Regions from separate parts of the Nonomuraea sp. NPDC051941 genome, predicted to be linked through region 2. Evidence: riboswitches for the same ligand, from Rfam matches in the RefSeq annotation. Region 2 holds a riboswitch; the other holds the start of a gene.
The links. Region 2 has a riboswitch for cyclic di-AMP ahead of ACIHFD_RS50895 (C40 family peptidase). Riboswitches for the same ligand answer to the same signal wherever they lie in the genome.
Positions count from the first base shown of each region.

Region 1: another riboswitch for cyclic di-AMP. It lies ahead of ACIHFD_RS05745 (hypothetical protein); the one in region 2 lies ahead of ACIHFD_RS50895 (C40 family peptidase).

Region 1 is NZ_JBIUCF010000002.1:413,994-417,208, reverse strand. Features, by position in the region: gene ACIHFD_RS05755 (MDR family MFS transporter) at 1-1,063, shown strand, start outside; gene ACIHFD_RS05750 (DUF5302 domain-containing protein) at 1,112-1,312, shown strand; cyclic di-AMP (ydaO/yuaA leader) riboswitch at 1,479-1,614, shown strand; gene ACIHFD_RS05745 (hypothetical protein) at 1,801-2,493, shown strand; gene ACIHFD_RS05740 (alpha/beta fold hydrolase) at 2,532-3,215, shown strand, end outside.
Region 2 is NZ_JBIUCF010000045.1:89,709-92,923, reverse strand. Features, by position in the region: gene ACIHFD_RS50900 (ROK family protein) at 1-858, shown strand, start outside; gene ACIHFD_RS50895 (C40 family peptidase) at 891-1,421, opposite strand; cyclic di-AMP (ydaO/yuaA leader) riboswitch at 1,470-1,613, opposite strand; gene ACIHFD_RS50890 (3-isopropylmalate dehydrogenase) at 1,715-2,761, shown strand; gene ACIHFD_RS50885 (branched-chain amino acid aminotransferase) at 2,979-3,215, shown strand, end outside.

The DNA of each region.
Region 1 (3,215 bases), on a different contig from region 2:
TACGAACGGCGCCCGCGTGCAGGGTGCGCTCGGCGGCGTGATGGGCCTGACGTACCTGGCCGGGCCGTTCCTGGGCGGGTTGTTCACCGACCACGCGACCTGGCGGTGGGCCTTCTACGTGAACGTGCCGATCGGCCTCGTGCTGATCGCGATCGTCGCGCGCCGCCTGCCGAACCGGCCGGGCGTGGGCGGCGGCGGGCGCCCCGACTACGCGGGCATCGCGGTCTTCACCGTGGCCATCAGCGCGCTGCTGCTGGGCCTGACGGAGAAGGGCCTGGACGGCAACACCTGGACCGACGCCGCCGTGGCCGGGCCGATCGTGCTCGCGGCCGCGTTGCTGGCGGTGTTCGTGCTGGTCGAGAGGCGGGCGGTCAGCCCGATCATGCCCATGCACCTGTTCGGCAACCGCACCTACACGCTCGTGAACGTCACGTCCTTCTTCACGGCCTTCTGCATGTACGCCGGCGTGGTGTTCCTGCCGCGTTACTTCCAGCAGTCCCTCGGCGTCAGCGCCACCGAGTCCGGGCTGAGGATCTACCCGATGACGCTGGCCATGGTCCTGGGCAGCGTCGTCATGGGCACGCTCATGTCCAGGACCAGGGTCTACAAGCCGTGGCTGGTCGCCTCCCCGTTCCTGCTCGTCGCGGGCACCCTGCTCTGCCTGAACCTGACCGCGCACACCAACGGGCTGCTGCTGGCCGGCTGGATGCTGCTGATCGGGCTGGGCATGGGCCCGATGCTGTCCGGCCTGACCGTGGCCTCCCAGCAGTCCGTCGAGCCGCAGTACATCGGCGTCGCCTCCGCGAACCTGACCTTCTTCCGCCAGATCGGCGGCTCCGTGGCGCTGGCCGTCGGCGGCACCCTCTACAGCTCGACGGTCACGGTGGACGCGCCCGTGCACGGCCTGGCCGCCGCGCACGCCTCCGCCGCGGCGGCGGTCATCCCGTCGCTGGGGGTGGCAGGGGCGCTGCTCGCCCTGATCGCGCTGGTGGCGATGCCGGCCAGGCGGCTGGAGGTGCCCGCCACGCCGCAGAACAGGGTTGAGGCCAGTTTCGCGTCATAAGCGGCGCCATGCGAAGCTGTGATAGTCCCCAACACCATGGAGGTCCTCATGGCGGAAACACCGGAGCCGGAAGTCAGCGAGACTCCCGAGGACGAGATGAAGCGCAGGTTCCGCGAGGCGCTGGAGCGCAAGCGTAACCAGCACGCGGACTCGGGCGCGGGTGGCAAGGGCGGCGACCCATCGAAGATCCACGGGGCGCACGGTCCGGCTGCGAGTAAAAGATCGTTCAGGCGCAAGAGCGGCGGCTGAGGCCGGGAATTTCAAGGGGGTACGGCAATGCCGTGCCCCCTTTCTCTATGCCGGAGGCAGGTAGATCTTTACACCGATTCATGACGAACTGTTTGTGTTTGTCCGGAATACGTGGTTAGAGTGATGCCCACTTACCAGCCGGTGGCGTGGACCACACAAGGGAACCAGCCGGCTGGCGCCTAATCCCGATCACTCGGGAGCCGGGGACCCACCTCCCTGGGGTGAATCCGACCTTGCGTCGGTAGGGCAACTCCACCGCCCGAACCCGTCAGCTAACCCGGTAGGCGAGATGGAGAGGACTTATGCAGAACTTGAATGATCACGTAGAACACCCATACAGCGTGATGACGGCCGCCCTCTGAGCGGTCCCTTCTCCAGGTTCGTTTCGCGCTCCGCGTAGCTTTCCCCCTGTCAGGTGCTTTCCCCTGCTACGCCCTTTTTCAAGCGAGCGCAATCTCCCTGCCCCCTCGCGAAGGACTGTACTTTTCATGTCTGCACGTTCTGGTTTGCGTACCCTCGCTCTGCTCACCGCCTCCACCGTCGGCGCGCTCACCATCGCCGGCACCGCGGCCCACGCCGACTCCAACACGGACGAGAAGGTCCTGCTCAAGGGCTCGACCACCGCTTCGTACTTCTGGGACGACTCCTCCGGCCGCGCCGGGGACACCGGTCTGCCCGCCAGCGGCAAGCCCATGCAGAAAGGTCTGGCCGCCAGCCCGAGCTGGCCGCTCATGACCGAGGGATACGTGATCCACGACGGCAAGAAGCTGCCCTTCTTCGTCGGCGACCGCGGTCCGGGCGTGCCCTCCAACAACGGCGTCATGCTCGACCTGGACGGCAAGACGTTCGCGGAGCTGACCGGCGGCTCGTTCAACATGGAGACGCTCGGCGTCGACGGCGTCGGCGGCCAGGGGCACATCAAGGTCGACTACGTCATCACCAAGTGGGGCAACGGTCCCGGCAAGAAGAACTACCCGGTCCCGTTCTCGACCGGCGCCTGGTCCGAGCGCGACGACAACCCGGCCGAGCCCCCGGCGGCCGGTGCGGCCGTGCCGCCGCCGGCGCGCGAGGCCGGAGAGTGGAGCGCCAGCACGGGCGCCGTCGTCGCCAGCGCCGTGGCCGCGGTGGGCGGCGGCGTGGTGCTCGCCAGCGACCGCGTTCGCAATCTTCTCAAGGGCTGAACTTTACGGACCTGGACCAGAATGTCATTCTGGTCCTCGTGACCACCCGCGTAGCCGCGAACGGCATCGAAATCGCCTACGAGAGCTTCGGCTCGCACGAGGGGCGCCCCCTGCTCCTCATCATGGGGCTCGGCGCGCAGCTCATCCACTGGGATGAAGGGCTCTGCGCGCTGCTGGCGGACCAGGGACACCACGTCGTACGGTTCGACAACCGCGACGCCGGTCTCTCCACACACTTCCACGACAAGGGCGTTCCCGCGATGGGGGCGCCCTCGCCGTATCTGCTGGACGACCTGGCCGACGACTCGGCGGGACTCATGGACGCGCTGGGCTGGCCGGCCGCCCACGTGGTCGGGGCGTCGATGGGCGGCATGATCGCCCAGGCGCTGGCCATCCGCCACCCGGACCGGGTGCTGACCCTGACCTCGATCATGTCCACCCCCGGCCCCTCGGCGGCCCCGCCCACCGAGGCCGCGCTCGCCACCCTCATGGCCGCGCCCCCCGCCGACCGCGAAGCGGTCCAGGCCCAGGCGGTGCGGACCTGGTCGGTCATCGGCTCGCCCGGATACGAGCTGGACCGCGAGCGGATCACCCTGCTGGCCGGACTCGCGTTCGACCGCTGCTTCGACCCCGGCGGGACGGCCCGGCAGCTCGCCGCCATCATGGCCTCGGGCGACCGCACGGCGGGGCTCGCCGGGGTGCGGGTGCCCACGCTGGTGCTG
Region 2 (3,215 bases):
AAATTCGCCGGCCGGAGGGACGGGCGCAACACCGCCCTCACCTCCGCCGAACTGGCACTCCTGGTCGGACAGCTGTGCCGGGCCGCCGCCTATGAGGCCGTCGTCGACTGGCCCGACATCGCCTGCGCCGTCGTCGGCACGCCCGGCGTGTACAACCCGGAGCTCGGCCGCCTGGAGTTCGCCCCCAACCTGCCCGGCTCCGACCTGGCCGAGCGCCTGCGCGCCGAGATGGAGGTCGACCTCGTCATCGAGAACGACATCAACCTGGCCGCCGTCGGCGAGCACACGCACGGGGCGGGGCGCGGCAAGTCCAACTTCGCGCTGGTGTCCGTCGGCACCGGCGTCGGGATGGGCATCGTGATCAACGGTGAGCTGTACGTGGGCGCCCGGGGAGCGGCGGGGGAGGTCTCGTACCTGCCCGCGACCGAGGACCCGGCGCCGCCGGCCGGTGACGCCCTGGCCCACGGCGCCACGGAGGCGGTCGCCGCCGCGCCCGGAGTGGTCCGCGCGGCCCGCGCCGCCGGCCTGAGCCTGCGGACGGCCAAGAAGGTCTTCGCCGCGGCGGCCTCCGGTGACAGAGTGGCCCGCTCGGTGGTGGAGGCCGAGGGGCGCCGCATCGGCGGCCTGCTGGTGGCGGTGGCCGCCGTGCTGGATCCGGAGGTGATCGTGCTCAGCGGCGGCGTGGGCCGCAACCTGGACCTCCTGGGGGAGTCCATCGAAGCCCGCATCGCCGAGCTCGGCCCGCTGCGGCCGTCGGTGGTGGCCAGCACGCTGGGGGACAGCGGCGTCCTGCTGGGCGCGGTGGCCCGCGCCAGGACCCGCGCCTGGGAGCTCATCTTCGACGCCCGCCTCCCCTGACCGTCGCGTGGGGAGGCGGACGCCGCGGCCTCCTACAGGGTGGCCGTGAGGGTGGTGGGCGTTTCGTCGCGCTGCTTCTGGAGCTTGGACCAGAGCCGTACGCCCTTGCGGTCGGGGCGGACGCCACCCACGAAGGACTCTCTGCGCCAGGAGGTCAGGCGCTCTTCCTTGACCACGTCACCCGTGTGCGGCGAGTGGACCATGTAGCCGGGCCGGGAGATCATCCCGACATGCCCGAGGCCGTGGAAGAAGACCAGATCGCCGGGTTTGAGGTCCTTCCAGTCGATCTTCTGGGTGAACGCGCCGTACTGTTCGGCGGCGGTGCGGGGGAGTTCGATTCCGGCGTGCTCGTACGCCCTGAGCATGAGCCCGGAGCAGTCGTATCCGCTCGGGCTGGCGCCGCCCCACACGTACGGGGTGCCGCGCTTGCTCATGGCGAACTTGATGGCGACCTTCCAGGCGGGCGTCGGAGCCTGTTCCTCCTGGATTTCCTTGATCTGGCCGCCGGTCAGGGTGGTGAGGTCGTCGATCTTGGCCGAGGCATGGGCTGGGGAGGCCAGCATGAGCCCGGCGGCGCCCGCCGCCAGGACAATGGCGATTCGAGACAGGGGTCTGTCCTTCCATAAGGCCGGCCGGGTTAGCTGACGGGCTCGGGCCTGGAAGTAGCCCTACGGCATGGGGGTGCCGACTCGCCCCAGGGGGAATGTGGGTCCCCGGCTCCACGCAACGGCGCGCGGATTAGGCTGGTCGGTGACTTTAACGAAACGGTCAAAGAACCGCAATACCGGACAAAGGGGTCGTCCGAAAGATGAGATGAAGTGTTCGTCAGCCGAGACGACGCGGTAAGGTACCGCCCATGGAGTCGCGTAACATCCGTCTGGCCGTCATCCCCGGCGATGGGATCGGCACCGAGGTCGTGGCCGAAGGGCTCAAGGTCCTGGAGGCAGTGGGCACGAAGATCGAGCCCACTCACTACGACCTGGGAGCCGCACGCTATCACCGTACCGGCGAGACGCTGCCCGACGCCGTGCTCGAAGAGCTGCGCGGCTACGACGCGATCCTGCTCGGCGCCGTGGGCGACCCCAGCGTGCCGCCGGGCATCCTCGAGCGCGATCTGCTGCTGCGGCTCCGCTTCGAGTTCGACCACTACGTCAACCTGCGCCCGGTCAAGCTGTTCCCCGGCGTGGAGACCCCGCTGGCCGACACGCCGCCGGAGAACATCGACATGATCGTCGTCCGCGAGGGCACCGAGGGCCTCTACGCGGGCACCGGTGGCGCCATGCGGCGCGGCACCCCGCACGAGATCGCCACCCAGGAGTCGCTCAACACCGCCTACGGTGTCGAGCGCGTGGTGCGCTACGCGTTCGAGAAGGCCGTCACGCGGCCGCGCAAGAAGCTGACGCTCGTCCACAAGACCAACGTCCTCACCTTCGCCGGTGACCTGTGGCAGCGCACGGTCAACCGCCTGGCGGCGGAATACCCCGACGTCACGACCGACTACTGCCACATCGACGCGGCCTCGATGTTCTTCGTGAGCCAGCCGGAGCGGTTCGACGTGGTCGTCACCGACAACCTGTTCGGCGACATCATCACCGACCTGGGCGCCGCCATCGCGGGCGGCATCGGCCTGGCCGCCAGCGGCAACATCAACCCCGAGCGGTCCGCGCCGAGCATGTTCGAGCCGGTGCACGGCAGCGCCCCCGACATCGCCGGCCAGGGCAAGGCCGACCCGACCGCGACCATCCTGTCCGTCGCCATGCTCCTCGACCACCTGGGCCTGCACACCGAGGCGGCCAAGGTCGAGCAGGCGGTCGCCGATGACATCCTCGAGCGGCTGGCCGGCTGGGCGGGTCGCACCACCCACGAGATCGGTGACGACATCACCGCGCGAGTATCCGGCTAGGACCGCCTAGCCCCCAACGCGCCTGGTGGTCCGACGAGGGCCGCCAGGCGCTTTTTTGCGTCCAAAAGGGCTGATCGCCCCATTGGCCGCTTGCCATCCCATATAGCGAGACAATAGGAAGTACCGGGACTGTCTTCCGGGCAGCGCCCGCTCACCAGCACCGATCCGCAGATTTCTTGTAGATTTGGGCAGATTCGCAGAGAGAAGGACCGACGTCATGACCATCGCTCAGAAGCTCAGCTTCGACGTGCAGCTATCCGACCACGCTCGCACCGCGGCCGAGCGGGAGCAGGTACTGGCGAACCCCGGCTTCGGGCAGACCTTCACGGATCACATGGTCTCGATCGACTACACCGAGGGGCAGGGCTGGCACGACGCCAAGCTCCTTCCGTACGGCCCGCTCTCGCTCGACCCGGCCACCTCGGTCTTCCACTACGCGCAGGAGCTGTTCGAG